DNA from 4 places in the Providencia rustigianii genome. Region 1 is predicted to be linked to each of the others. Evidence: predicted binding sites of a transcription regulator. Region 1 holds the regulator's gene; each other region holds the start of a gene.
What was found. Region 1 encodes PhoB, which activates phosphate uptake and scavenging genes when phosphate is short. Its sites were predicted from a motif close to CTGTCATAAAACTGNCNNAT; they were not measured.

Region 1 (7,427 bases):
GCAAATGGCTCTTCGGTGAAATCAATTTTCCATTCACCTTTCAGGGAGTTAATATTTTTTAAACGTAAACTTAATATTTTCATTTTTATTCTCCCTGTCCAGAACGCAGTATGGCATAGGACTGTTTGAATAGTTGTAGCAAACGTTGCTCTAATTCTTTGTCTTCTAAAGACTCTTGTGCTAAGCGGCGAGAAAAAACTTCTTCGGCAGTCAGCTCGCTTAGTGCTTCATTTGATTTTGTATTACTTTGCTCTTGAAGGAGCTTTCGAGCTCGGCGCAGGCGAACGACTTCCACAGAAAGTGGTTGGGTGATTTCTTCTATGCGCTGCTGAATATCCCCCAAATAGTCTTGAGGTGCGACTTCAATATCTAACCATACTGGTTGGTCACTAACTTGTTCTTTTAGTGCGTCAAGTTGTTGCTCAAGCTCTTTTAATGAGCCCTTTAAGCTTTGAAGCGGTTGTAAAACCGGGATAGGCAGTAGAGTGACATCGACAAAATGGTGACCATCAAATTCAACTAAACAGACACTTTTTTGCTGTTGTGCTTCATCAAAACTTAATGCAATTGGTGAGCCGCTATAACGAATATGCGGTTGCCCTCCAATCACTTGGGAGCGATGAATATGCCCTAGTGCAATATAGTCAGCGGGAGGAAATGCGCCTGAAGGAAAAGCATCCAGCGTACCGATATAAATATCGCGAACAGAATCAGTAAGAGCAGCTCCCACGACGGTTAAGTGCCCTGTGGCAATAATTGGGATATCTAATCCGAGGGATTTACGCAGCTCAACAGCACGTTGGTAGCAATGCTGGTAATAATCATGAATTGCAGTTTGTAATGAAAGCTGTTTTTCTTCGCTGGTTTGTCCGGCAACGCTGGTTTGAATATCCCGAGGACGTAAAAAAGGGATGGCGCAAACTAGCCCTGTGGGCTGGCCATGTTGGTCTTTCAACGTAATGATATGGGGTTCGCCACCTGAAGTAATGACATGGGTATTAAGGTAGCGTAATAATTCACTCGACTCATTTAGCACGGAAACTGAATCATGGTTACCGCTCAATATCACGAGTTGGCAACCTGTCTGCTGTAAATCAACGATAAATTTATTATATAGCTCACGGGCGTAACTTGGTGGCGCGCCAGTATCGAATATATCCCCTGCAACAATCAGTGCATCGACGTGGTGTAATGTTATTTGCTCAATCAACCAATTCAAAAAGTGTTGGTGTTCTGCCGCTCGACTTTTGGTGAAAAAGTATTGTCCGAGGTGCCAGTCCGAAGTGTGGATGATGCGCATGAGCTGTCATTTCCTATGATTATTACACTTTTTACTATACTAAGATGCAATGTGTTTATTGGAGAACAGTATACCCTATAGGGATAATATGATGGCAAAGTCCGATAAAATAGTTGCGAAGCGCTTCGCAACGAAGGCAGGAATGTGTCACTGTAGAGGGGGTTTATGTTGCACTTAAATGACATTTAGTTGTTAATCTAGCGATGGATCTGAGTTTTGCATTGAGGCATTCATATTTCTGTCACAAAACTGACGCATAATGCGTTCACATTAAAAATCTCTTCTTATTTACAGGAACAATCATGGCAAGACGCATTCTAGTTGTTGAAGATGAGGCGCCCATCCGAGAAATGGTTTGTTTTGTATTAGAACAGAACGGTTTCCAACCGACAGAAGCCGATGATTATGATTCTGCAATCGCACAGTTAGTCGATCCTTTACCTGATTTAGTCCTTCTAGATTGGATGATCCCTGGAGGTTCTGGGATTCAAGTTATCAAACACATGAAACGCGATAGTGCGACGCGTGATGTTCCTGTCATGATGCTCACTGCGCGTGGCGAAGAAGAAGACCGCGTAAAAGGGCTTGAGGTGGGAGCCGATGACTACCTTATTAAACCTTTCTCACCAAAAGAATTAATTGCTCGGGTGAAAGCTATCTTGCGTCGCATTTCGCCAATGGCAACGGAAGATATTATTGAAATGAACGGGTTAGTGTTAGACCCCACTTCTCACCGAGTCACAAGTAATGAAATACCCATTGATATGGGACCCACTGAATATAAATTACTCCATTTCTTTATGACGCATCCTGAACGAGTTTATAGCCGTGAACAGCTACTTAATAATGTATGGGGCGCAAATGTTTATGTTGAGGATAGAACGGTGGATGTGCATATTCGTCGTTTAAGAAAGGCACTTGAGCAGGAAGGGCATGATAAAATGATACAGACGGTACGTGGTACAGGCTATCGCTTCTCTGTTCGTTATTGAGAAACCATTAGGGAGAAACATGGGTGCTTGAACGCTTATCAATAAAACAGCTGGTTTGGGGGCTGTTTTTATTTATTTTACCCGCATTAATATTGTCTATTTTTATCGGTCATCTTTCATGGCTGCTGGTGATTTCATTGCTGGCTGCTTTATTATGGCACGGTTATAACCTCTTAAAATTATCTGACTGGCTATGGCTTGATAGAAGTATGCTTCCACCAGAAGGGAAAGGCGGATGGGAGCCTATATTCTACGGTATTTATCAGATGCAGCAGCGTAACCGTAAGCGTCGCCGTGAACTTGGGCAATTGATTAAACGCTTTCGAAGTGGGGCTGAATCACTTCCCGATGCTGTCGTGATGATGACGACGGAGGGAAGTATTTTCTGGTGTAATCGGCATGCTCAGCAACTTCTGGGTTTTCGTTGGCCTGAGGATAATGGACAACATATCTTCAATTTACTGCGTTATCCTGACTTCAGTCGTTACTTTACTGTCAAACAGTATGAACAAGCGTTGACCATCGAATTGAACAGTGGGGAAATTGTTGAGTTTCGTATTTTACCTTACACCAGTGGACAGTTATTAATGGTTGCTAGGGATGTGACTGAAAAGCGCCGACTGGAAAAAGCGCGTAGAGATTTCTTTGCTAACGTCAGCCATGAGTTACGTACGCCACTGACCGTTATCCAAGGGTATCTTGAAGTCATGGATGATCAAGACGGAATTTCACCAATCAATAAAAAAGCGCTCACGGTGATGCAAGAGCAAACCCATCGAATGGATAACTTGGTGAAGCAGCTGTTGCAACTATCGCGTATTGAAGTTGCACCACATATCAATCTCGATGAAGAGATTAATATGCCGGTGATCCTCAAAATGATTGAGCAGGAAGCGATTAGCTTAAGCCAAGGGCGCCACGAGTTTGAATTTAATATTGATGAAAAACTACGGGTGTATGGTAATGAAGAACAGCTACGCAGCGCCGTAGCAAACCTTGTGTATAACGCAGTGAATCACACTCCAGAAGGCACTAAAATTAAGGTGACTTGGCAGAGAAACAGCAGTGGTGCACGGTTTAGCGTGAGTGATAATGGTTCAGGGATCCCTGCAGAGCATTTACCTCGACTAACTGAACGATTCTATCGCGTCGATAAGGCTCGCTCTCGTCAAGGCGGAGGTGGTACAGGGTTAGGCCTTGCAATTGTCAAACATGCCGTTCAGCACCATAGCAGTCAATTATCGGTGACGAGCCAATTAGGCAAAGGAAGTGAATTCGCATTTACCCTACCGAATGTATTTATTGTTACTGATAAAAAGTTGATAGAGAAAAACTAAGATAAAAACAAATCTTGGTAATTAAATCATATAATTACCAAGGTTTTTTATCTTGTTGCTCGTCTAAAATTGGCGTAAAAATTAACGGTTACACTATATTTTTGTTTTAATCCTGCAATTTTCTTCATCTTATCCTGCTAGTTTTCATCTTAAGTGACTAAATAATGTTTTATTGCTTAATTTTTAAGCTGAATATATAGTGGATATTGCAATTTTACTGATAGTAATCACTGGTTCTTAAATTTAGTTTGGTTGTTTGTTCTTGTTTTAAGGTTTGCTATTGCCTTTTTCCCCTATAAAAGTTTTACTTGTCGCCAGTTATTGGCGATTTTTACTGTTTTTTGATGTTTAGTATTGCAAAGCTAACTAAGACATGCATTTTATATTGTTAATGCCATGTTAATCAGAACTCTATTTCGTCATATATGTTTCAATAGGTTATTCTTGAAATATCCTATTTTGTCTCCGTAAATTACTAAAAATTAACATATTATGGCTCATCGTTTATCATCCAGAGATATTATTGCTTTAGGTCTTATGACCTTTGCATTGTTTGTTGGTGCTGGAAATATCATTTTCCCACCAATGGTCGGCTTACAAGCAGGGGATCAAGTGTGGACTGCGGCACTGGGTTTCCTTGTTACTGGAGTCGGTCTTCCCGTTCTTACTGTTGTTGCTCTCGCTAAAGTTGGCGGTGGTATTGAAGCCCTCAGCACGCCGGTTGGTAAAGTGGCTGGGCTTTTATTAGCTATCGTTGCGTATTTATCTGTTGGTCCACTATTTGCGACACCTAGGACGGCAACTGTTTCCTATAAAGTCGGTATTGCACCATTGCTGGGTGGCGAATCAGAAATTTCGTTATTTATTTACAGTGCGATTTATTTCGTTTTAGTGGTCGGGATTTCTCTGTATCCAGGAAAATTATTGGATAGTGTTGGGCATATTCTTGCACCTGTTAAAATTTTAGCGCTGGCGGTGTTAGGTATTGCTGCTGTCATGTGGCCTGCCGGTGAGCCGATTATGGCGACTCAGGCATACCAAGAAATGGCATTCTCCAATGGCTTTATTAATGGTTATCTGACAATGGATACCTTGGGAGCCATGGTATTTGGTATCGTCATTGTTAACGCCGCCCGTTCCCGAGGAATTGAAAACTCATCATTACTGACTCGCTATACAATGTGGGCTGGTTTGATTGCTGGTGTATTACTGACCTTAGTTTATCTTTCTCTGTTTAAATTAGGTGAAAATAGCGGCTCGCTGATCCCTAATCCTGCTGATGGCGCAGATATCTTACACGCATATGTCCAATATACATTTGGTGATTATGGAAGCTTCTTCCTTGCGGTATTGATCTTTGTTGCTTGCATGGTAACGGCGGTCGGCTTAACGTGTGCTTGTGCTGAGTTCTTTAGTCGCTATGTATCGATTTCTTATCGTAAATTAGTCTTAATTCTCGGTGTATTCTCCATGGTTATTTCGAACCTTGGATTAAGCAAATTAATTGCGTTTTCATTACCTGTACTTGTTTCGATTTATCCACCTTGTATTGTGCTGATTTTAATGAGCTTTACATTGAGATGGTGGCGTAATCCGACGGTTGTCATTGCTCCAACAATGTTGACGAGTTTTGTGGTTGGCTTGATTGGTGCAGTGAAAGCAACTGAGAGTTTGAAAGCGTACATTCCTGATTGGATGACTTCAATTCCACTGTATGAGCAAGATTTAGCATGGTTGTTACCATCGCTGGTAGTGCTAGTGATTGCCGCCTTGTGCGATAGATTGATAGCCCCATCTTCTGAGCAGCATAAACATGCTTAATATTTTGTGAGTGCTCAATGAAATGCCAGCTGGCGATAAATCAGCTGGCATTTTCGCTATTACGGTAGCAAACTAATTCACACCAACGGCGCTGCCCGCAGGGCGACGAACATCATTGGAACCGTAGATAAATCCTTCACGAACCTTACCTGAGACCGCAGAATCATTACCTGACGATTTAGCGCTGACGCCTGCACCATCTGGAATACCAATCATAATCAGCTCTGCTGCACCCCATGGGGTCTGCTCTACCATTTTGTAACCCATCTTATCTAATAGGGCTAATGAGTCTTTAGAAACGCCTCGCTGCTCATAATAAACCTCATCAGGTAGCCATTGATGATGAATTCGTGGCGCATTGACGGCTTCTTGAGGTGGCATACCATGGTCAATAATATTCAAGGCAGTTTGTAGTGTAATGGAAATAATCCGTGAACCACCCGGAGAACCAAGCACCAAGAATACTTTTCCATCTTTAGTCACAATTGTCGGGCTCATCGATGATAGTGGGCGCTTACCGGGGGCGATTGAGTTACGCTCTCCTTGAACTAACCCATACATATTCTTCTCCCCCACTTTAGTGGTGAAATCATCCATTTCATCGTTGAGGAAAAAGCCTGTTCCTGGGGGAATGACGACAGAGCCAAAACGACCATTTATGGTATAAGTCGTGGAAACGGCATTGCCTTTATCATCAACGACAGAATAGTGGGTGGTTTCTGGTTTTTCGTGGGGCCCCATGCCGGGTTGGACTTGAGTGGATGGCGTCGCTTTATTTGGAACAATCTCTTTGCGCAGATCGGCGGCGTACTGCTTGCTGAGCAATTTGTCCGTTGGATTATTAACGAATGCTGGGTCACCCAAGAAGGTATTTCTATCCATATAGGCGTGGCGCATGGCTTCCGTCAAAGTGTGAATATATTCGGCGGAGTTAAAGCCCATTTCTTTCAGATCGTAACCTTCTAAGATATTTAATGTTTCACAGATAGTCACTCCGCCAGAGCTTGGTGGTGGAGCCGAAATAAATTTATAGCCGCGATAAGTGCAGCTCACAGGCGTAGTATCCGTAATGGTGTAGTGAGCGAAGTCTTGGGCCGTGAGGATACCGCCATTTTTCTTAGAAGCCTCTTCGACAATTTTGGGGATCTCTCCCTCATAGAAAGCGACGGGACCATTATTTGCTATCTTTTCTAATGTGTTAGCCAAATCAGTTTGTACAAGACGATCTCCAGGTTGGTAAGCACTCCCATCTGGTTTTAAGAAAATACGTGCGACTTCTGGATCTTGTTTGAATCGTTCGGTTGTTGTATCCAAAACATCGGTATCAGCACGAGTTAAGATAAAACCGTCTCTTGCTAGCTTAATGGCGGGTTTCATGACCTGCTGACGATCCATTGTTCCGTATTTTTCCAATGCGTAATCTAAGCCTTTTACTGTGCCGGGAACCCCAGAGGCTAGATAGCCATACAAGCTAGCATCTTTAATTAACTGACCATTTTTGTCCAAATACATATCGGCACTAGCGGCTTTTGGTGCAGTTTCTCGGAAATTAATAAAGATATCTTTTCCGTCAGCCAAGTGGAGGGTCATAAAACCACCGCCACCAATATTGCCACAGCAAGGGTTGACGACAGCTTGGGCATAGCCCACAGCAACGGCAGCATCGACGGCATTTCCTCCAGCTTTGAGAATATCTGCACCCACTTGTGAAGCGAGATGTTGAGATGAAACGACCATTCCTTTTTGAGCTTCTACTGCGGGTTCAGAGGCCGCGTACAATTGTGTGGAAACCAATAAGGACAGCAGTAATACAGAAAGACTCCATGATTTTTTATCATTCGTATCTCCCGATTGTGAAGAAGGATATTGGGCTAATTATGATATACAGCTAATTAATAAATTGTTAATTATTTGTATCAAATATGTATATCATGATTTATTCAAGAGACTGAGGGATAAGAGTGAAAAGTGTTAACA
Region 2 (7,427 bases), 1.3 Mb from region 1:
TACCACGCTCTTTTGGTTCAAGATCGGTAACACGTTTTCTATCAATCCAAATATCCCCACTGGTGACTTGCTCCAGCCCCGCGACCATACGCAATAACGTGGATTTTCCACAACCGGATGGTCCCACCATCACAATAAATTCACCGTCAGCAACATCCACCGTTAAGGGTTTAATCACTTGGGTTTTGCCATCCCAACTTTTGCTAACAGCCTGTAGTTTTAATTCTGCCATGGTTATTTCTCACTATCGACCAAGCCACGCACAAAGGCACGCTGCATCGCTAATACAACAACAACAGGAGGAATTAAGGTTAACAGCATTGCCGCCATCACCTGATTCCATTGAGTGGTTCCTTCTCCAGAGGCAATCATGCCTTTGATCCCTGCAACAGCAGTTCCTAAACTCGGATCAGCGACGATCAGGATTGGCCATAAATATTGATTCCAACCGTAGATAAAAGTGATCACAAAAAGCGCCGCTAAATTGGTTTTGGATAATGGCAAAACAATATCGAAGAAAAAACGCATCGGAGAAGCGCCATCAATACGTGCCGCTTCAATTAATTCATCGGGTAAAGTCATAAAAAATTGACGAAATAAAAACGTTGCTGTCGCAGACGCGATAAGTGGCAACGTGAGTCCCGCATAGCTGTCCACCATGTTTAAGTTGGAAATGACCTCGACCGTTGGAAAAATACGCACTTCCACTGGCAGCATTAATGTGATGAAAATCATCCAAAAAAATAAACTACGGCACGGGAAGCGGAACCAAACTATGGCAAATGCCGATAACATTGAAATAGTGATTTTTCCAAAGGCGATGACCAGCGCCATAATGGTACTGTTTACTAACATTAACCAGAATGGGGCACTGTTAGCCGCTACACCGTTATTCCATATGTTGCTGATATTTTCCCATAAATGAGAGCCTGGGATCAGAGTGATTGGTGTATCGAAGACCGCTTTGTCATCCAACGTTGCGGCAACGAATGCCACATACAGAGGGAACAAAATAATCAAGATACCTAACGTCAGCATACTGTGACTGAAAATAGCGAGCCCACGATTTTTTTCAATCATTGGTAACGTACCTTACGTTCGATAAAACGAAATTGAACGATAGTTAAGATGATCACTAAAAACATTAAGATCACGGATTGCGCAGCGGATGAAGAGAGGTCTAATCCCGAGAAACCTTCACGATAGATTTTATAAATCAGCGTCGTCGTCGCCTGTACAGGACCGCCTCCTGTGGCGGCATCAATCACGGGGAAAGTATCAAAAAAGGCATAGACCAGATTCACCACCAGCAAGAAAAAGCTCACGGGCGTAATGAGCGGTAATGAGATTTTAAAAAAGCGTCGAATAGGACCTGCACCGTCAATCGCCGCCGCTTCCATCAAAGAGCGCGGAATTGACTGCAATGCCGCAAAGAAAAATAAAAAGTTATAGCTGATTTGCTTCCAAACTGAGGCTAACACCACCAAAAACATGGCTTGACCACTATGTTGAGCGTGATTCCACGAATACCCTAAAGATTCTAATCCATAGGTGATCAACCCTCTCCCAGGACTGAATAAAAACATCCACAATACTGCGGCAACCGCAGGGGCAACCGCATAAGGTAGCAATATGAGGGTTTGATAAAAACGGCTTCCTCGAATCACATAGTCGACTAACGCAGCCAAAAAAAGGGAAATCAGTAGACCACTTCCCGCCACCCATGCGCTAAAAATCATCGTGGTATAAAAAGAATCTAAGTAATAGCTATCACTAAATAGCTGAGTGAAATTTTCCAATCCAACAAATTCACTTGATAACCCAAAGGGATCGATATTTTGTAGTGAATACCAAAGGGCTTGTCCTGCCGGCAAAATAAAGAAAATCACCGTGATAATGAGCTGCGGAAAAACTAAAGCATAAGGTAACCAGCGGGAACGAAAAACGGGACGAGATGATGACATAAATAACCCAATAAACTCTGATTCAGTGATACCAAGCCCCCCTTATTCCCAAGAGGGGCTTGAGAATTTACTGCTGAGTGGATTTTTCGAAACGACGCAGTAATTGATTACCACGTTCAACGGAAGCATCCATCGCTTGTTGTGGCGTTTTCTTACCCGACCAAACTGATTCAAGTTCCTCGTCAACAATGGTGCGGATCTGTGGCATATTGCCTAAGCGTAAGCCTTTGGTGTAAGACAGTGGTGCTTTGTTTAACATTTGGCGCGTGGCGATATCAGCGCCAGGGTTCTTATCATAAAAACCGGATTTCTGAGTCAGCTCATAAGCCGCCGTCGTAATAGGTAAATAGCCGGTATTTTGATGCCATTTAGCCGCATTCTCTGGCTCTGCAAGAAATTGCATAAATTGTGCAACACCTTTATAGGTGGCCGGATCTTTACCGTTCATCACCCATAAACTAGCGCCGCCAATAATTGCATTTTGTGGTGCCGTTGGAATTTCTGCATCGTATGGCATCATGCCAACACCGAAATCAAATTTGGCATGTTTACGGATATTTGCGAGGGAACCAGAAGAACCTGTAATAATTGCGCAATCACCGTTATAGAATTTTTCGGTTGGCTCGTCTTTACGTCCTAAATAGCTGAAAGTGCCATTTTTATTCATCTCTTGTAAACGGGCGATATGTTTAACATGGGCTGGAGTATTAAATTCCAGCACCGCATCAGCGCCATCAAAACCGTTATTTTTTGAGGCGACTGGTAGCCCATTCCAAGCGCTGAAGTTTTCGATTTGGATCCAACCTTGCCACCCACTGGCATAGCCACATTTCATTCCTGAATCACGTAATTTAGCGGTGTATTGCGCCAAGTCCTGCCATGTTTTAGGAGGCTCATATGGGTTTAATCCGGCTTTTTTAAACGCTTCTTTGTTGTAATACAGCACTGGCGTGGAACTATTGAATGGCTGGGAGAGTAAATGACCCGTTTTAGCATCACTGTAATAACCGGATACTGTCGGAACAAATTGGGATTCGTCGAAGTTGATTCCTGCATCTTGGAAAACCTCATACACCGGTTTAATGGCTTTCGATGACATCATTGTCGCCGTGCCCACTTCATAAACCTGCAAAATAGCGGGAGCGTTTCCAGAACGAAATGCAGCTATTCCTGCGGCGAGGCTCTGCTCGTAGTTCCCTTTATAGGTTGGAACAATTTTGTAATCTGGATGAGTTTCATTGAAGTGAGTCACAAGGGAATTCACTTCTTCACCGAGTTGACCTTCCATTGAGTGCCAAAAGGGAATCGTTGTGACGGCCATTCCCTGACTGGTGAAAGCAAAACCTAACATCATTGCTAGAGCAGAATGTTTTATCGATGCCATGCCATTTTCTCTCTTTATGATTACTGAGATTTACACCGCCGAAATTTACACAAAAATGTGCGAATTCACGCAGTGTATGTTCGAGAGAGAATTTATCACCGAGAAATGACAGAAATATAGCGATGATATGACGGAACCATGACAAACACATCGCTAGTAAATGACAATACCATGACAGATAGAGAATATTTTCAATATTTCCTATTATATAAATTGATGGCTTTATCTATGTGTCATTTTAATATTAGCTAAAAATGAGCATATAACAAAAAATTGGGAGCATAAATAAACCAGTAAAAATCGAAGCTAAAAATAATTTAGCTGACAGCGTCATTCTATCCACATTTTTCACCTTGAATTTATTTAGTATAGATAATAATTAAATAGATTTATTAGCGATGTACCACATTAAAATAAAGTCACTTACTCATATGAATTTAGGATAAAAAACAATATTTAACAAATAATTCAATTTCAAAAAAATATCATGTAACTAACTTTTAATTTTATGAATGATAACTAAAAATAAAACCTCAAAAAATAATCATCAAAATAAAATTGAAATATTCACTAAAATTAAATAAATAATTTTTCATATTCATTTATTGATGAAAAATCAATTTAGCGATGAGATAGCATCTGAATTCGATATTCTTGGGGTGTTTTGCCATAAAATCGTCGGAATGCTTGACCAAATGCGGAGTGCGAATCATACCCCACTAATGCTGCAATTTGCTCAATCGTCTGCTGGGTCAACAAGAGACTACCCGCTGCTTCCATTCTTTTTTGCAATAAAAATTGCATCACAGTCATTCCTGCTTCGACTTTTATCTTGCGCTGCAACGTACTGATAGACATAAAAAATGCTGAAGCAATATCCTCACAGCTAAGCGGTAAATGTAATCTCAATTCAATCCACTGACTGAACTGATCAATCCAACGATTCTCAGACTTTAATTGAGCCAATAATAAACGTGCGACAGAAAAATTTTGCTCAGGAGCTTGTGGGAAGTTTTTCAGCCAATTAAGCAATCCTATCGCAGCAGGGGTGAGCGAAAAGTGCGTCATTTTCTCATTCAATGCCCATTGCGCTGTCGCGGGCATTTCTAACACATAGTTTTGATTGCCGATTTCCCCACTAAAAGCATGACTTACACTTGGCGGGATCACGACACCTTGCCCTGCATTCAATAGCCAGTGTTGGCGGTGCATATTAATTTCCATGGAGCCTGATAACGCAAATACCACCTGCCACTGCCCATCATGTTGATGAGAAATAACTTCGTCAGAATATTGGCGAAAATGCAATTCAGGTAACAACAAAGGAAGCTCCTACTGAGAAAAATACAATAGGAGTATAGCTGCTTTAATCAATAAAATGCAGTATCACTGATTAAGCTAAGCGAGAACCATTAGGGACAGGTAAATTAAATTCGGCCAATACAATCGCCCCCGTTTCATCAGGAGCACCGGTAATTAGCACTTCAGATTTTATGCCTGCAATACGTTTAACTTCGAAATTACAAACACATAGGATACGTTTGTCAATTAAATCTTCTGGGGTGTAATGCACGGTGATTTGAGCGCTTGAACGCTTAATCCCCAATTCCCCTAAATCGACATCCATAACATAAGCTGGGTTTCTAGCTTTATTGTTTATTTCAGCACGAATAATAGTACCAACGCGTAATTCAACTTTCGTGAAATCATCCCACTCAATAACTTGCATCACTTAATTCCTAAATAAAACCACCAATAGGCAGTTAAATTATCATAGGAAAGAAAATTTATTTTAGCGCCAAACATTCATTTTATATCGTAAAACACGCATTGATTATTACCGGATTAGACAAGTAATAATCAATGCCTATATGAGTATTGTGCTGCTCACTACATATTTGAGAAGGTGTTCATAATAATACCACCAGAGATAATTAACCCCATCGCAAACACCGCTGGAACATCGGGTTTTTGTTTATATAAAATCATAGAAACTAATGTGACACCGACAATCCCAAAACCACACCATAATGAATATGCCACACCCACTGGGATATAACCCATCGCACGGGTTAACGCGAAATAACATAAGCAATAGGCAATAATCACGAGTATTGATGGGCCTAATTTACTAAAGCTATTGGTTTTTTTGATCATTGATGTGCCAGTGATTTCTGAACCAATCGACAGCGCCAGCCATAAAAATCCAGTAAACATTCTCTTTTCCTCTTTACTTATTAATGAGCGACTTTATTCGTTGAAGATATTGATGCCTCTGAATTTTCAGCTGGCTCTTCCTCATCGGCGCCCATTTTAGAAAACAGATTCATGATCACGATACCTGAAGCAATCACGCCCATACCAATCATTGCTGCCATATCAGGGTGCTGCCCATAAAAAATCATGCCTAATGTAGAAACCATTAAAATACCGGTACCTGACCAAGTCGCATAAGCTAGCCCAACGGGAATATATTTTACTGCGCGAGAAAGAGAGTAATAACAAATGACATAAAGAACGACGATTAAGCCTAATAATAATGATTTGGTTGTTCCTTCACTATTATCGAACATTTTTAATGTGGATGTTGCTGAGGTTTCAGAAATAATAACCGCCAGCATCCAAAGCCATGCTTTTGCTTTAGAGGACATAGATAATACTCCTACATAGATAGACGTTTAAAATATTAAATTGAAATGAAATTTATTTTTTTAGAGACTTTAAATAATCCATTGCCGAGTCTGTCAATTTATTTTTATTTAGGGAATATTCCTTTGGGTCATTCATTACTTCTCTCAAAGTAATATAGCGATTCTGGTCTATTTTATTTTCATTCGATATCTCATCATTTTTAATGAGTATTTTATTTTCAATATTATTAAATGTATCGAATTGAATACCTAATGAAATTGCTTTATTAATATTCTCTTTTATTAAATTTCCATATTGTTCATTTTTATTTAGGCCTAATATTTGGTTTAACTCACTATCAGGGCAACAATGGTATTTCAATGCCATTATTGGAATATTCTGTGATAGAGCGTGTAAAACAAACTGACTTTCTTCACTCACTGATAAGCCATGTACCACTTCATTTAATGTCTTAGTTTGGATGAAAGGTAAAAAAACACAGTGATACTCAGTGATTTTTTCAGCGTTAAAACTTGTTAAATCCAATAATTGCCCAAGTTCCTGCCATTGTTCGATATTCGATTTCGTTAACATCTCCTTGGTGGCATAGAAAGAAAAAGAAACTGCTGGTAATTGGACTAAACGCTGGTAGACCGCCTGTTGATACCCTTGGCTCGGAGACAATAAAACCAACACCCGCCGTTTCATCTGCTGCAGTACCCGTAATACGATCTGCTCAATTAATTTTTCATTCATATTGCCACCACTCGTTTATCGCTTAACTGACAATAAATACGCTGTCATTATTGCGTAACCCTGCTGCATTAGCCTCATCTGTATCAATATGAAATTCCAGAGAAAACCTTGCATCTACTCGAACAACAACTTCATCAAATACTAGGCTGCGCTCACCTTCAGTACGCACACACACTCGCTGCCCATTGGAGACATTTAGTGTTCTAGCATCCATGACATTCATATGAATATGGCGCTGTGCACAAATCACCTGTTCCAATAAATTAACGTGACCTGCTGGCCCAATTAATAAAGCGCTTCCCGATGTATTTAAATCGCCCGACTCACGCACGGGTGCTTTTATTCCCAATGCGAAACAATCTGCTTTTGAGACTTCGAGCTGACTTTTAGGACGAGTGGGTCCTAATACACGCACCTTACTAATGGAACCTTTAGGTCCCACCACCATCACACACTCTTTAGCCGCAAATTGTCCCGGCTGTTTTAATTCTTTGAATGGTGTGAGTTGATAACCTTTGCCAAATAAAACCTCGACATCTTCATCTGATAGGTGAACGTGACGATTAGAAACGCCAACAGGAATTGCAATGGGACTATCCATCATTGGAACCGCATTTGACACAGACAAACGCGATAGAATTTTCCCCATCAATTGCTGGTTTATCATGATTTTTTACCTTTGCGCTGCTCCA
Region 3 (7,427 bases), 540 kb from region 1:
ACACGAGATAATTTTTCAAACAGACGTACACCAAACGCGATATTGTCATAAATAGACATTGGGAATGGCGTAGGCTTCTGGAACACCATTCCGACTTTAGCACGTAGCAATGCAATATCTTGCTTGTCCGTTAGGATGTTTTGGCCATCCAGTAAAATTTCACCTTCAGCGCGCTGCTCGCCATACAATTCGTACATTTTATTGAAAGTACGCAGCAAAGTTGATTTTCCGCAACCTGATGGACCGATAAACGCGGTGACTTTGTTTTTTTCAATATCCAAAGAGATATTCTTCAGGGCGTGAAACTTGCCATAGAAGAAGTTAAGGTCACGAACTTTAATTTTACTGTTTGTAATGTCGTTTGCATTAATCATGGTTACTTCTCTCTATAAATCTTTATTCGTCTGGGATTAGTGTTTTTTCTGTGCAAACACTACACGCGCAATAATGTTGATTAACAGGACACATAAGGTGATTAGAAGAACCCCTGCCCATGCCAGATCTTGCCATTCTGAGAATGGACTCATCGCAAATTTAAAAATCGTCACGGGTAAGTTAGCAATTGGCTCGCTCATGTCGGTGCTCCAGAATTGGTTCGACAGAGAAGTAAACAGCAGCGGTGCGGTTTCCCCCGCAATACGCGCGATTGCCAGCAAAATACCGGTGATAATCCCAGATACAGATGCTTTTAATGTAATCGATAAAATCATTTTCCACTTCGGTGTGCCCAGAGCATAAGCAGCTTCTCGTAGGCTATCCGGTACGAGCTTCAACATGTTTTCTGTCGTACGGATAACAATTGGAATTTGCAGTAATGCCAACGCAATCACACCAGCCCAACCAGAAAAGTGCTGCATTTGAGCGACCACAATGGTGTAGACGAACAAACCCACCACAATTGATGGTGCAGATAATAAAATATCGTTAATAAAACGGGTAACAGAAGCTAGCCATGATTTACGACCATATTCCGCTAAATAGATACCCGCTAAAATACCTAATGGTGTACCAATCACTGTTGCCCACAGGATTAATAAACCGCTTCCCATAATGGCGTTTGCCAGACCCCCACCTTCCGTATTGGGAGGCGGAGTCATTTCGGTAAACAGATTGAGGGACATACCATCAATCCCTTTGGTTACCGTTGAGTATAAGATCCAAACTAACCAGAACAGGCCAAATGCCATCGTGAGCATGGAGATAACCAGCGCCATTCTATTGATTTGGCGACGCCACGCTTGGCGGCGAGCACGTTCTTGCTGGTTAACGGCGATAGGTTCATATGTTGACATACTAGCGGCCCTCATTCTTCGCAAGACGCATTACCATCAGTTTGGAAATCGCCAGAACGATGAAGGTAATTACGAATAGAATTAAACCAAGTTCCATTAACGCAGCGGTATGTAAACCACTTTCCGCTTCTGCGAACTCATTCGCCAGTGCAGAGGTAATACTATTACCCGGCATAAACAATGAAGGACTATCGAGCTGGTAAGTGTTGCCGATGACGAATGTGACGGCCATGGTTTCACCGAGTGCACGACCCAAGCCCAACATCACCCCCCCGATAACCCCATTGCGGGTATAAGGTAAAACAATATTCCAAATCACTTCCCATGTAGTACAACCAATACCGTAGGCTGACTCTTTCATCATCACAGGAGTTTGTTCAAACACATCACGCATAACAGAGGCGATGTAAGGAATAATCATGATAGCGAGGATAATACCTGCCGCAAGAATACCAATACCGAATGCCGGACCAGTGAACAGCTCCCCAACAATAGGAATACTCGACATCACGTTGCCGACAGGTTCTTGGAAATATTCTGCGAATAATGGAGCGAAGACGAAAAGCCCCCACATACCATAAACAATACTTGGGATTGCAGCGAGGAGCTCAATCGCAATACCTAATGGACGTTTTAACCAGTTAGGTGCTAACTCTGTTAAAAACAGCGCGATACCAAAACTGACGGGTACGGCGATGATCAGAGCAATCAATGAGGTAACAATGGTGCCGTAGATTGGTACTAATGCACCAAATTGCTCAGCAGGAGCATCCCACTCTTTGTTCCACAAAAACGAAAACCCAAACTTCTGCATACTTGGCCAGGATGCAAAAATGAGGGAAACAATAATACCGCCGAGCATGAGGAGAGTAATTAGCGCGGCAATCTTTACCAGTGCGCTAAAAATCACGTCACCCGATTTGCTTGGGGCTTTAAATGCCGTTATTTTTTCGGCCATGCGCTTTGTTCTCATTCCATACCTACTTCACAGTAGGGTTACGTTACTACGGTGAATAAGCAGATGCTGTTCCTCAACATCCGCTTACCATTTTCCAACCCGAGGCTCACTTAGAACAGTGATTTACCTTGGCTATCTTTAACTTCTGTTTTCCATGCTGCGCGTACTGCGGTCACGACTTCTTGAGGTAAAATTGCATAATCTAATGCTTCTGCTTGTTTACCACCTTTTTCGTAAGCCCAGTTGAAGAAATCAAGAGCTGCTTTACCTTTCACCGCATCCGCTTGTTGCTTATGAACTAAGATGAAAGTGGTTGAAGTAATTGGCCACGCATTCGCACCTTCACGGTTAGTCAGGTCTTGTGCAAAGGATTTTGACCAATCAACTTTTTTCGCTGCTGCGCTGAAGCTTTCACCAGTCGGTGATACTGGCTGGCCATCCGCAGAGATTAGCTTAGTATACGCAAGATTATTTTGTTTTGCGTAAGCATATTCTACGTAACCAATTGAGCCTGGGAGACGCTGAACGAAGGCTGCAACACCATCATTACCTTTACCGCCTACGCTGTTTTTCGGCCAGTTAACTGTGGAACCTGCACCAACATCTGATTTCCAGCTTGAGCTGACTTTCGCTAAGTAGCTAGTGAATACGAACGTAGTACCTGAACCATCTGAACGACGAACAACCGCGATGTTTTGGTCAGGTAATTTAGCATTCGGGTTTAACTTGACGATGGCTGGGTCATTCCATTTTGTGATTTTACCTAGGTAGATATCACCTAAAGTTGCACCATCTAACACCAGTTGGTTCGATTGAATGCCTTTTACATTAACCGCTAAAACCACACCGCCAATTACCGTTGGGAATTGGAACAAACCGTCTTCTTTCAGTTTTTCATCTGTTAATGGCGCATCAGATGCACCGAAGTCGACAGTTTTTGCATTAATTTGTTTTACGCCACCAGAAGAACCGATCCCCTGATAGTTAATTTTGTTGCCTGTTTCTTTTTGATAAGAATCTGCCCACTTAGCATAAACAGGAGCAGGGAATGTCGCGCCAGCTCCGGTCAGGCTGGTGGCAGCAAAAGAAGACATTGCAGTCATAGATATAGTTGCTGCCATTACGCTTGCTAGGGTGGTACGCATCATTTTCATAATCCCTCCGGGGATGTATAGAAACAATCAAGTAGTAAATTAAAGTGTATGTCACGGTAGGGAAAATAGGACAATTTAGTTACGGCAACATGTCACATTTATGACAGTTTTATGACATTTGAGGATTTTATCGACGAAGAGAAAGGAAAACCGAGAAAGAAAAATAATTATTACATTATTTTTCAATCAATTAGAATCGACCATGTGAATATTACAGTTTTAAAAATGACCATGACATATTGTCATAAATGACAAAAAAAATTTTCCTGTTTTTCTATCAGAATACTTTTCTACACAGCATATCTCTAAGTAGTTCGTGTTGCAGCTAGGCGGCAAGCGAGTTAAGCCCTAGGAGCATACACAAGTATGTGACTAGGATTAACGAGCGCAGCCAACAACGCTGCAGCGCGAAATACGACGAGATATCAGTCTTCGCGTTCTTTTAGAGGGAGCAAAGCTCTAATAGCAAACCCGCCACGCTCACTTTTACGGATCTCAATATTCCCCTCGTGAGCATCAATAATTCTACGAATTATCGCCAGCCCCAGCCCTGTCCCGGTATTACTACGGGCTTTTTCCCCTTGAACAAACGGCTGAAAGAGGCGGTGAATATCTTCGTCTTTGATCCCAGCACCATCATCTTCCACTTGGAACCAAACATAATCTTCATTCTTACCACTACTGACTTTAATCCAACCATTTCCGTAGCGGTATGCATTGACGATCATGTTGGTTATCGCGCGTTTAATTGCTAGCGGATTACCATTGAAAATAACAGGGCCCGGCACAAGTTTCGTTTCAATTTCTCCGACTACATTAACTTCTGCCACCACAGCTTCATTGAGGATGGTATTGAGATCACAGAATTCCATATCCATCTCTTGACCTGTTTTTAGGTAAGACATGAACTGACCGATAATCGCATCACATTCTTCAATATCTTTATTGATAGATTCAGCCAGATAGCTATCTTCAGGACTCATCATTTCAGTGGCAAGACGAATTCGTGTTAATGGTGTTCGCAGGTCATGACTCACCCCCGCCATAAGGACGGTACGGTCATTTTCGAGGGTTTTGATACCAGCAGCCATATGGTTAAACGAGCGGATCGCCGCTCGCACCTCTGTCGCCCCTTTTTCCTGCATTGGCGGTAATATATGCCTTTTACCGACTTCGCCAGCATGATATTCCAACTCTAATAAGGGTTTATTTTGATAGCGAATATACAACCAAACCCCTGCAAATATAGTGAGGAAGACGGTGAGAGTATAGCGAAAGACTTGCGAGAATTGATTCTGACCAATTTCAGTAAGCGGGACTCGCACCCAAATATCTGGTGCAAGATAGGAAGTTAACCATAATATCGGATACTCACGCCCAAGTTCAAGATGTACACTGGCCTTGCCGCCTAAGTATTCCGACATATTTTTACTAAGAAAATCATACTCCTTTGCCCAATTCAGCCCTTCATTCATAGCGGCTGAATGTGCATAAAAAGTAATACCTAATTCATTGTAGATTTTCTTACGCAGCGCAGGAGATACCCGCACAGAGGTTCCATCTTGTAGAACCATTTTCTCCGTCATCAATGTACGCACTTCATACGCCAACACTTTATTGAACTGTTGTAAGCTAGGCATAACAACAAAGTTCAAAACGACCATATAGCTGGTCACAAGGCTTGCAAACAGTAATGCTACAAATAAAAATAACGAACGAGAAAATGTACTACGTCGTGAGAACCTCAGTCGCTTCATGCTTTGCTTCCATCAGGAACAAACACGTACCCCAGACCCCAGACCGTTTGAATATAACGAGGATGGGCAGGATCTTCTTCAATCATGCGGCGTAAACGTGAAATTTGAACGTCAATTGATCGTTCCATCGCACTGTATTCACGACCTCTCGCTAAGCTCATCAGTTTGTCTCGAGATAAAGGCTCACGCGGATAAGATACCAAAACTTTTAATACAGCGAACTCACCGCTGGTTAATGGCATATTCTCCTCGCCTTGGAACATCTCACGAGTACCGAGGTTCAGTTTAAATTTACCGAAAGTAATCACGGCATCGTCTTGAGATGGTGCCCCCGGCAATTCATTCGCTTGACGACGTAATACTGCGCGAATACGAGCCAATAATTCACGAGGATTAAATGGCTTAGGAATATAATCATCCGCACCAATTTCCAAACCAACAATACGGTCAACTTCTTCACCTTTTGCCGTGACCATAATGATAGGAATTGGGTTGTTTTGACTACGTAATCGACGACAGATAGATAATCCATCCTCTCCAGGAAGCATTAAATCTAATACGATTAAATGAATAGATTCCCGCGTTAGGATCCTATCCATTTGCTCAGCATTCGCTGCGCTTCTTACCTGAAAACCCTGCTCCGTAAGGTAACGTTCAAGCAGAGCACGTAAACGCATATCATCATCGACAACAAGAATCTTATAACTTTCCTGCATTTGTAGCCCCCAAAGTGTAGATCCTTCGAATTATTTTGCTCATGAAAATAAACAAAAATAATATTTATGCCACTAATTTATCACTAACCTTAGTTTTAATGAATTTTTTTACTCTTTAATTGAATAATGGCTTATAGCTAATTTCTAATACAAAATAGGTTACTTGCCCGCCCGGCGTGCTAACCACAACTTCATCATCAACCCGTTTACCAATCAGCGCGCGGGCTACCGGAGAATCGATTGAAATCCATTGCTTTGCCGGATCGAATTCATCTGCACCAACTAAACGAAAAATTCGGATATTTCCGTTATCGTCTTCAAGTTTAACCCAAGCTCCAAAAAAGACACGCCCCTCCTGACGAGGATCGGGTTCGACTATTCTTAATTGATCTAATCTTTTGGATAAAAAACGGATGCGGCGGTCAATTTCCCGCAATCTTTTTTTACCGTAAATATATTCTGCATTTTCTGACCGATCCCCCTGAGCCGCAGCTTCAGAGACGGATTGAGTCACTCTTGGGCGCTCTTCTTTCCAAAGATATTTGAGTTCTTTATCTAAAGCGTCCCAACCTTCACGGGTAATTAACAGGCTCTTATTCATAACATTAAGGGTATATAAAACGAATGATTATAGGATGTTATAAAAATTTATCTGCGACTTTCCTTGCATTAGACGGAAATTCTGTCTGGAAATTATGCCAACCACCAAGTATAACTGTGCAGTAAATTTTCACCGTTCTTTGAGTAGGTATTTAAACACGACATGAATGAAACTCTAAGCCAAATTATTGCAGCTGAACTGCGAACCCAGCCACAACAGGTACTTTCCGCTATCACATTATTGGATGAAGGTAACACCGTTCCTTTTATTGCCCGTTACCGTAAAGAGGTCACTGGAGGGTTGGATGATACTCAGCTTCGACAGCTAGAGAGCCGTTTAGGGTATTTGAGAGAGTTAAATGACCGTAAGCAAACCATCCTAAAATCCATTGAAGAACAAGGTAAGCTTACCCCGGAACTCACCTCCGCAATCAATACCACACTAAATAAAACTGAACTTGAAGACCTTTACCTCCCTTACAAGCCAAAGCGTCGTACCCGCGGTCAAATTGCAATTGAAGCCGGATTAGAATCTTTAGCTGACACCTTATGGAACGACCCGAGCCAATCTCCTGAAGAATTAGCACAACGCTATATCGATGCAGATAAGGGCGTTGCAGATGTGAAAGCTGCTTTAGATGGCGCTCGTTATATTTTAATGGAGCGTTTTGCCGAAGATGCGGCCTTATTGGCCAAAGTTCGCGATTATATTTGGAAAAATGCCCACATTGTCTCGGTAGTTGCTGATGGTAAACAAACTGAAGGCGTGAAATTTAGCGACTATTTTGATCACCATGAACCTGTTTCTCAAGTTCCTTCTCACCGTGCTTTAGCCATGTTCCGTGGACGCAATGAAGGAATTTTGCAATTGTCACTAAACTGTGACCCACAATTTGAAGAACCGCCAAAAGAGAGTTATTGCGAAGAAATTATTACTCGCCATCTCGATG
Region 4 (7,427 bases), 1.9 Mb from region 1:
TGATTATGACTGATACCCTCCAATCTCAGCGCCAACAAATTCGTAAATCAATTCGTGAAGCTAGGCGTAAACTTAGCGCCGAAATACAAAGTGATGCAGCACAAAAAATTATCCAACATATCTTGAACCATCCTAAAATTTCCCAAGCCAACACTATCGCTCTGTTCCTTTCATTTGATGGGGAAATTGATACTCGCCCATTAATTCGCACGCTATGGCAAAAAGGAAAACAAGTTTATCTTCCTGTCATCCACCCTTTCAGTCCTCACCATTTATTATTTTTACGCTACACCCCAGAAACAGTGTTAGTTAAAAATAAGTTCAATATTGAAGAGCCACCGCTAAATGTGCTGGATGTTCTCCCCATTGAAAAATTAGATATTATGATGGTGCCGCTGGTGGCTTTTGATACCCAAGGTCAGCGTTTAGGAATGGGGGGCGGGTTTTATGATAGGACGCTAGCCAACTGGCAGAAAACGGGATTTTTCCCTATAGGACTCGCTCACGATTGCCAGCAAGTTGATAATCTACCAACCGCTCATTGGGATATTCCATTACCGGAAATTATTACCCCAAAAAAAATATGGCACTGGTCGATTTAAGGCTAAACCTTAACATGACCAGCACCATATAGACTGAATTAATTAAATTAGATTAAAACAGTAAACGCGCACGAATTGTGCCTGGTAGAGATTTTAATTTCAGCAAGACTTCATCCGCTTGCCCTGGAGATTGAGTCATAACATCAATCACAACATAACCGACATTACCTGATGTACGCAGATATTGTCCAACGACGTTAATATTGTTATCAGTAAACACTTGGTTGATGCTATTCATCATTCCTGGACGGTTTTCATGAATATGCAGTAAACGGTTATTATCATCCGTATGTACTGGCAGAGAAACCTCTGGGAAGTTAACCGCAGATAACGTTGAGCCGTTATCTGAATACTTAGCTAGTTTGCTTGCAACTTCTAAACCAATATTCTCTTGCGCTTCTTCAGTTGAGCCACCAATATGTGGCGTCAGAATGACGTTATCGAATTTAATCAGCTCAGAAATAAATGGGTCATTTGGATCATTATTAGCCGCAGGCTCCGTTGGGAATACATCCACAGCCGCACCAGAAAGTTTCTTACTTTCTAATGCTGCACTCAATGCAGAAATATCTACAACCGTACCACGAGAAGCATTAATGAATATTGCCCCTTGCTTGATTTGATCAAATTGCTCTTTAGCGATCATGTTCTTGGTACTGAACGTTTCAGGTACATGCAAGCTAACCACATCACTCATTTTCAGCAATTCAGGTAAAGAACGAACCTGAGTCGCATTACCTAGTGGCAATTTGTTTTCAATATCATAGAAGTAAACATCCATCCCGATACCTTCAGCTAAAATACCTAACTGAGTACCGATATGCCCGTAACCAACTATTCCTAAACGTTTACCACGAGCTTCAAAACAACCTTTAGCTTGTTTTTCCCAGATACCACGGTGAGCCTGCATATTCGCTTCAGGAATTCTGCGTAACAACAATAATAATTGACCTAGTACCATTTCCGCCACGGAACGGGTATTGGAGAATGGCGCATTAAAAACAGGAATACCGCGTTTTGCCGCAGCCTCTAGGTCAACTTGGTTGGTTCCGATACAGAAGCAACCCACAGCAACCAGTTTTTCAGCGCAAGCAAAAATCTCTTCCGTCAAATGAGTACGAGAACGGATACCAACAAAACGAGCGTCTTTAATTGCTTCTTTTAATTCTTCGTCTGATAACGCGCTTTTGTGATATTCGATATTGGTGTAACCCGCCGCTTTTAGGTTATCCACAGCACTTTGGTGAACACCTTCAAGCAGTAAAAATTTTATTTTGTCTTTCTGCAAAGATACCTTGACCATTTACCTTACCCTATCGCACTTAAATTTATGACAGATTAATTTCAGTATTAACTCAAAATAATTCAAGATGCACGTAAATGATTAAGTAGAGGTACCTTACGGGACTCCTCACATGCAGCTTGAAATAAAGTGAGAATACCAACATAGCAAAATCCAGCACAGTAGCAATACAATCGATTGCTTTAGTCATGCTAAAAAGTGTAAAGAAAAAGAAGTTATGTGGTGGAAAATCTGACGCGGTAACACAAAATAAGGATTTTGCCCATGCAATGGACATTTGTGTGAGATATATCACCAAAATAATAACAAATAAAAAAAAATAAAATAATTTAAAAATCGTGAATATTTATAAATATCGCTAGTAACATCCACATCTATATAAAAAATAAGCCAGCCGCTCTATCGCTGACTGGCTTATCCTTAAGTGAGATGAAAATTATAACTTAATGGTTTTTACGCCTTCGGCCGTGCCCATTAAGACAACATCCGCTCCACGATTTGCAAACAGACCAACCGTCACCACTCCAGCAATGCCATTAATTTTGTTTTCTAACGCAACAGGGTCTAGAATTTTTAAATTATGAACATCTAAAATCACGTTACCATTATCAGTAATTACATTCTCACGGTAAACAGGTTGACCGCCCAGTTTAACCAATTCACGAGCAACATAACTACGCGCCATAGGAATGACTTCAACGGGTAAAGGAAATTTACCTAAAACATCCACTAGCTTAGATTGGTCAACAATACAGACAAACGTTTTTGCAATTGCAGAAACAATTTTTTCGCGTGTTAATGCTGCACCACCGCCTTTGATCATATTCATGTTGTTATCAACTTCATCTGCACCATCAACATAAACGTCTAAAGAATCAACGTTATTGCAATCAAAAACAGGAATACCCAAAGATTTGAGTTTTTGAGTTGAAGCTTCTGAGCTAGAAACAGCTCCTTCTATTTGCCCTTTCATTGTGGCTAGTGCATCAATAAAGTGGGAGGCTGTTGAGCCCGTGCCAACACCGACAATGGTGCCAGGTTTAACATATTCGAGTGCTGCCCAACCAACTGCTTTCTTTAATTCATCCTGAGTCATGCTAATGCCTTATGCTGATATATTGAGTCGTCATTAAATGGGGATGGTGAATAGTATATACCGGACATCTGGCAAGTTGCAGTATTGTTATCGGGGTTTGTGCTCTACTTCTTATGAAAAAGTAACCTATAGGAATATTTGCAGTGTTATCCGCAAAAATATGGCATAGTGACCGACAGAATAACAAGAAGGAGAGTTTTTGATGAAGCGCCCTGATTATCGCGCCTTGCAAGCACTGGATGCCGTCATTCGTGAACGCGGGTTTGAACGAGCAGCACAAAAATTATGTATTACCCAATCTGCAGTTTCTCAAAGAATCAAGCAATTAGAGAATCTTTTTGGGCAACCATTACTTGTGCGCACTGTTCCTCCACACCCAACCGAACAGGGGCAAAAACTGCTCGCCTTGCTTCATCAAGTTGAATTACTCGAAGAACAATGGCTTGGTGATGAAAATGGTGGCTCGACACCACTGCTTCTTTCCTTAGCGGTCAACGCCGATAGTTTAGCGACATGGTTTTTACCTGCATTGAATCCTGTGTTAGGGAGCACCCCTATTCGCTTGAATATCCAAGTGGAAGATGAAACTCGAACCCAAGAACGCTTAAGACGCGGAGAAGTGGTTGGCGCTATCAGTATTCAACCCCAAGCTTTACCCGGCTGCCTTGTTGATAAGCTGGGGGCGTTAGATTATATTTTCGTCGCCTCCCCTGACTTCGCTGCTAAATATTTTCCTGATGGCGTTACTCGCTCATCATTACTCAAAGCTCCAGCAGTTGCATTTGACCATTTAGATGATATGCACCAAGCGTTTCTCCAACAAAATTTTGGGCTATCACCGGGAAGTGTCCCTTGCCATATCGTTAACTCATCAGAAGCTTTTGTTCAATTGGCAAAGCAAGGCTCAACGTGCTGTATGATCCCGCACCTGCAAATTGCAAATGAATTAGAACACGGTGAATTAGTAGATTTAACGCCAGGGCTATGCCAGCGACGTATGCTATACTGGCATCGTTTTGCACCAGAAAGTCGGACAATGAAAAAAGTCACTGACGCCCTACTCAAAACTGGGCGCCAGATGTTAAAGCAAGATAATGAAATTCTCGCGGAAGATTAACGCTTAATTTCAAATACCACGTCAACTTGATCGTTAAAATCAATGCTTTGTTGCTCATAGGTCTCATCAACATTGAGATCTTGAGCAGCCGCTTTCATACTTCCTGCAGAACTTCTTAAAGCCATAGGATAAGGTACCGCTGATGGCGCATTATAATTGATACTATAAATTGGGCCTAATTGAGTATTAAAGCCTTTAGCTAACGCTTCAGCTTGCTGCTTAGCATTATTCATCGCTTGGCTTCGAACTTCATCACGATATTTTTGTGGATTATTAACCCCAAACTGCACAGAATTAATCTCATTTAATCCCGCAGATAATGCCCCATCCAATAATGTATTAAGTTGCTCCAGCTTAGTAACCTTGACCTCAACAGAACGCACTGCAGTATAACCAGTCAATGTTGGTTTTGACATTTTGCCGTAATCATAACGAGGTTGAATACGCACATTTGCTGCATTAATATCCTGCTTTTCAATACCATTTTTCTTTAAAAATTCATAGTATTGTGCGACTCGTTTGTCTGCTTCAGCCTTAGCTGCCGCCGCATCTTTATTTGTGACTTCAACATTAATATTTAATGTCGCCATATCTGGAGCCACTTTAATTGCTGCATTGCCGGATGTCGAGATATGTGGTCCTTCAGGTACCGCATTCGCCAGAGACAAGGTAGGAACCGCAAGACCCGCTAATAGGGCTGCAACAACGATAGATTTTAATTTCACAGAACCTCCCAATGGTATTTTTCTCTACAATATAAAGAAAGTTCATCATAAACTTCCTTTGAATAGGTTTTACATTATCACACTCAACTTAAACTTCGACTCAGAATAGTGCTAATTAATATCCCAACCCATGTTTTGCTAATTGGAATGCAATAAACCACATTACGCATCCAACGAAGAGATTAATAATCCGCTGGGAACGAGGCTTATTCAGTATAGGAGAAAACCAAGCTGCTAACATTGCCAATAGGAAAAACCAAATAAATGATGCCGTCAACGCTCCAGCTGTAAACCATGGACGTAATTGGCTTTCAAGCTGACCACCAACACTACCCAATACAACAAACGTATCTAAGTAGACATGGGGATTTAGCCAGGTTACAGCAAATAACGTCGCAATCACTTTCCATCGAGTGATCACTCTGCCCTCTAGCTGTAACACGGAATCATCGGGAGTCATTGCGGTACGAAATGCGCCGTAACCGTACCAAACTAAAAATACAACTCCAGCCCAAGTAATCAATGTCATTAATAATTCAGACTGACTTAATAATGCACTTCCCCCAAAGACACCTGCGATGATTAAAATCGTGTCACTTAATGCGCATAATAATGCACTCATTAGATGAAATTGCTTACGGCTACCTTGCTGCAACACAAATGCATTTTGTGGACCTAATGGCAATATCATTGCAGCCCCTAACAGAGCCCCCTGAATATAAATCGTAAACATGCAATTTTCCAAAATAATTATTCATTTAATTTTAAGGAATAATATCGATAAAAAATTATTAGCGAAAATGATTAAATCTAATAGACCATAAGCAATACTGATAAGAATGACTGTCTGAACGGGGATAAATACAGATAAAAAAATGGCGCTATTTAAATTAGCGCCATTTTCTATTTAAACCATGATAGTTTATTCAGCTGAAATACTTTTTACGGTCGTATTGGCTTGATGTAAATGTACATCCATTTGAGGGAATGGAATACCAATATTATGCTTGTCTAACGCACGTTTAAAGTTTTCCATTAAATCCCAATAAACAGGCCAAGTATCACCGTTAACAGTCCAAAAACGAACAAGGTAGTTTAATGAAGATGGCGCCATTTCATTTAAACGAATGGTCACACCTAAATCGTGCATAATTCGTTTGTCTGCTGCAACAATGTCACCTAATATTTTTTTAACTGTATCAATATCAGAATCATAAGCTACACCAACAATGATATCTTGACGGCGATTCGGTTCACGAGTGACGTTGATGATACTGTCACCAATAATTTTACCGTTTGGGATAACGACAATACGGTCATCCGCCGTTTTTAGTGTTGTTGAGAAAATTTGTACACTTTGTACTGTACCGTCAATCGCACCAATTTTAACAAACTCACCCGCTTTTAGCGGTCTAAAGACTACGAGTAGAACGCCAGCTGCAAAGTTACCTAATGAGTTTTGTAATGCTAAACCAACGGCTAAGCCGGCAGCACCCATGACGGCAATGACAGACGCTGTTTGTACGCCAATTTTGCCCAGAACAGCAATCAAGGTGAAAGCAATAATCGTGTAACGTGCAATAGCAGACAAGAATTCGCTAACTGTTGCGTCAATTCCTCTTAAGGTCATTACACGATTTAATCCGCGACTAACCCACTTCGCTATCATCATACCTACAATCAGAATCACGACTGCAGAAACGATATTGACGATATACTGGATTAACAGATCTTGATTAGCAACAAACCAACTTGTGGCATCATTCAAGGCACCTGTAACATCATCAGTATTCATATACTTATCCTTTTTAATTTAAAATTTAGCCTAATCAGGCTCTTTCAATTAGATTCTTCATCCAAAGAACTCTTATTAACTCATTGAGCAATACATTCAAAATAATAGCTATAAAATGTAAAAATATAAAATAAATTGATACTGAAATGTAATTTCACCGATTTTCAACAACAAATTCTCGATAGTCATCTAACATTCCGAAGAAGTCATCAACGCCACAAAATGCAATGCTTTCATTGTCATAGTAGCTCATACCCTCTTCAAGTCCCTCGGTTTCAAAAACCAGTTGGTTAGCACGGATCATCACTTCTTCGTCGTCTAAAATCAAAGTGTACTCGTGCCCAATAAATTCCCACTGATTTTCCGTGCCTTTTATCAATTCATAATTTTCTGCGATGGTATCCAATAAACTGAGGTCATTTTTAATTTCCTCATTTAACCAATAGCCAATAGCTTCATGATCCATTGAAAATTTGGCTGTAATACTTCCTGTAATGTCTTTCAAAAATTGATAGTCCATATGCAATACCTCACACTTTGCGTCTTTATTTCAGTATAACGCGAGATAAGGAATATAGGAGAGTGGTTTTATTGCCTTAAAAAAGCAAAAGGCTCCGCGAGGGGAGCCTTTGAGTAGTTTTACTGACTAATTAAACTGTGGTCTGAAAAATCACACCATCGGCTTTCTCAGTGTATTGATCCAGTCGGTCAAAATTCAGATAACGGTAGGTATCTTCTGCCGTTTCATCGACTTTATTCATAAACTGTTGGTATTCTGCAGGTGTTGGT

Region 2: a site for PhoB is predicted at 3,474-3,493, ahead of ugpB (sn-glycerol-3-phosphate ABC transporter substrate-binding protein UgpB). Genes of this name have one in related genera too.
Region 3: a site for PhoB is predicted at 3,503-3,522, ahead of pstS (phosphate ABC transporter substrate-binding protein PstS). Genes of this name have one in related genera too.
Region 4: a site for PhoB is predicted at 1,931-1,950, ahead of serA (phosphoglycerate dehydrogenase). Genes of this name have one in related genera too.

The regions. Positions count from the first base shown of each region.
Region 1 is NZ_LR134396.1:800,752-808,178, forward strand. Features, by position in the region: gene EL244_RS03575 (AAA family ATPase) at 1-83, opposite strand, end outside; gene sbcD (exonuclease subunit SbcD) at 86-1,300, opposite strand; gene phoB (phosphate regulon transcriptional regulator PhoB) at 1,603-2,292, shown strand; gene phoR (phosphate regulon sensor histidine kinase PhoR) at 2,316-3,629, shown strand; gene brnQ (branched-chain amino acid transport system II carrier protein) at 4,122-5,450, shown strand; gene ggt (gamma-glutamyltransferase) at 5,523-7,229, opposite strand.
Region 2 is NZ_LR134396.1:3,375,470-3,382,896, forward strand. Features, by position in the region: gene EL244_RS15560 (sn-glycerol-3-phosphate import ATP-binding protein UgpC) at 1-232, opposite strand, end outside; gene ugpE (sn-glycerol-3-phosphate ABC transporter permease UgpE) at 235-1,080, opposite strand; gene ugpA (sn-glycerol-3-phosphate ABC transporter permease UgpA) at 1,077-1,964, opposite strand; gene ugpB (sn-glycerol-3-phosphate ABC transporter substrate-binding protein UgpB) at 2,032-3,348, opposite strand; gene EL244_RS15580 (helix-turn-helix transcriptional regulator) at 3,970-4,671, opposite strand; gene EL244_RS15585 (tRNA-binding protein) at 4,742-5,077, opposite strand; gene EL244_RS15590 (DMT family transporter) at 5,239-5,565, opposite strand; gene EL244_RS15595 (DMT family transporter) at 5,586-5,999, opposite strand; gene EL244_RS15600 (hypothetical protein) at 6,052-6,735, opposite strand; gene EL244_RS15605 (phosphate propanoyltransferase) at 6,758-7,402, opposite strand; gene EL244_RS15610 (BMC domain-containing protein) at 7,399-7,427, opposite strand, start outside.
Region 3 is NZ_LR134396.1:259,512-266,938, reverse strand. Features, by position in the region: gene pstB (phosphate ABC transporter ATP-binding protein PstB) at 1-374, opposite strand, end outside; gene pstA (phosphate ABC transporter permease PstA) at 411-1,292, opposite strand; gene pstC (phosphate ABC transporter permease PstC) at 1,294-2,250, opposite strand; gene pstS (phosphate ABC transporter substrate-binding protein PstS) at 2,361-3,404, opposite strand; gene envZ (two-component system sensor histidine kinase EnvZ) at 3,830-5,161, opposite strand; gene ompR (osmolarity response regulator transcription factor OmpR) at 5,158-5,877, opposite strand; gene greB (transcription elongation factor GreB) at 5,993-6,478, opposite strand; gene EL244_RS01170 (Tex family protein) at 6,641-7,427, shown strand, end outside.
Region 4 is NZ_LR134396.1:2,683,817-2,691,243, forward strand. Features, by position in the region: gene EL244_RS12380 (5-formyltetrahydrofolate cyclo-ligase) at 6-602, shown strand; gene serA (phosphoglycerate dehydrogenase) at 655-1,905, opposite strand; gene rpiA (ribose-5-phosphate isomerase RpiA) at 2,342-3,001, opposite strand; gene EL244_RS12395 (LysR family transcriptional regulator ArgP) at 3,204-4,118, shown strand; gene EL244_RS12400 (oxidative stress defense protein) at 4,115-4,843, opposite strand; gene argO (arginine exporter ArgO) at 4,959-5,576, opposite strand; gene mscS (small-conductance mechanosensitive channel MscS) at 5,766-6,638, opposite strand; gene EL244_RS12415 (YacL family protein) at 6,793-7,158, opposite strand; gene acnB (bifunctional aconitate hydratase 2/2-methylisocitrate dehydratase) at 7,289-7,427, opposite strand, start outside.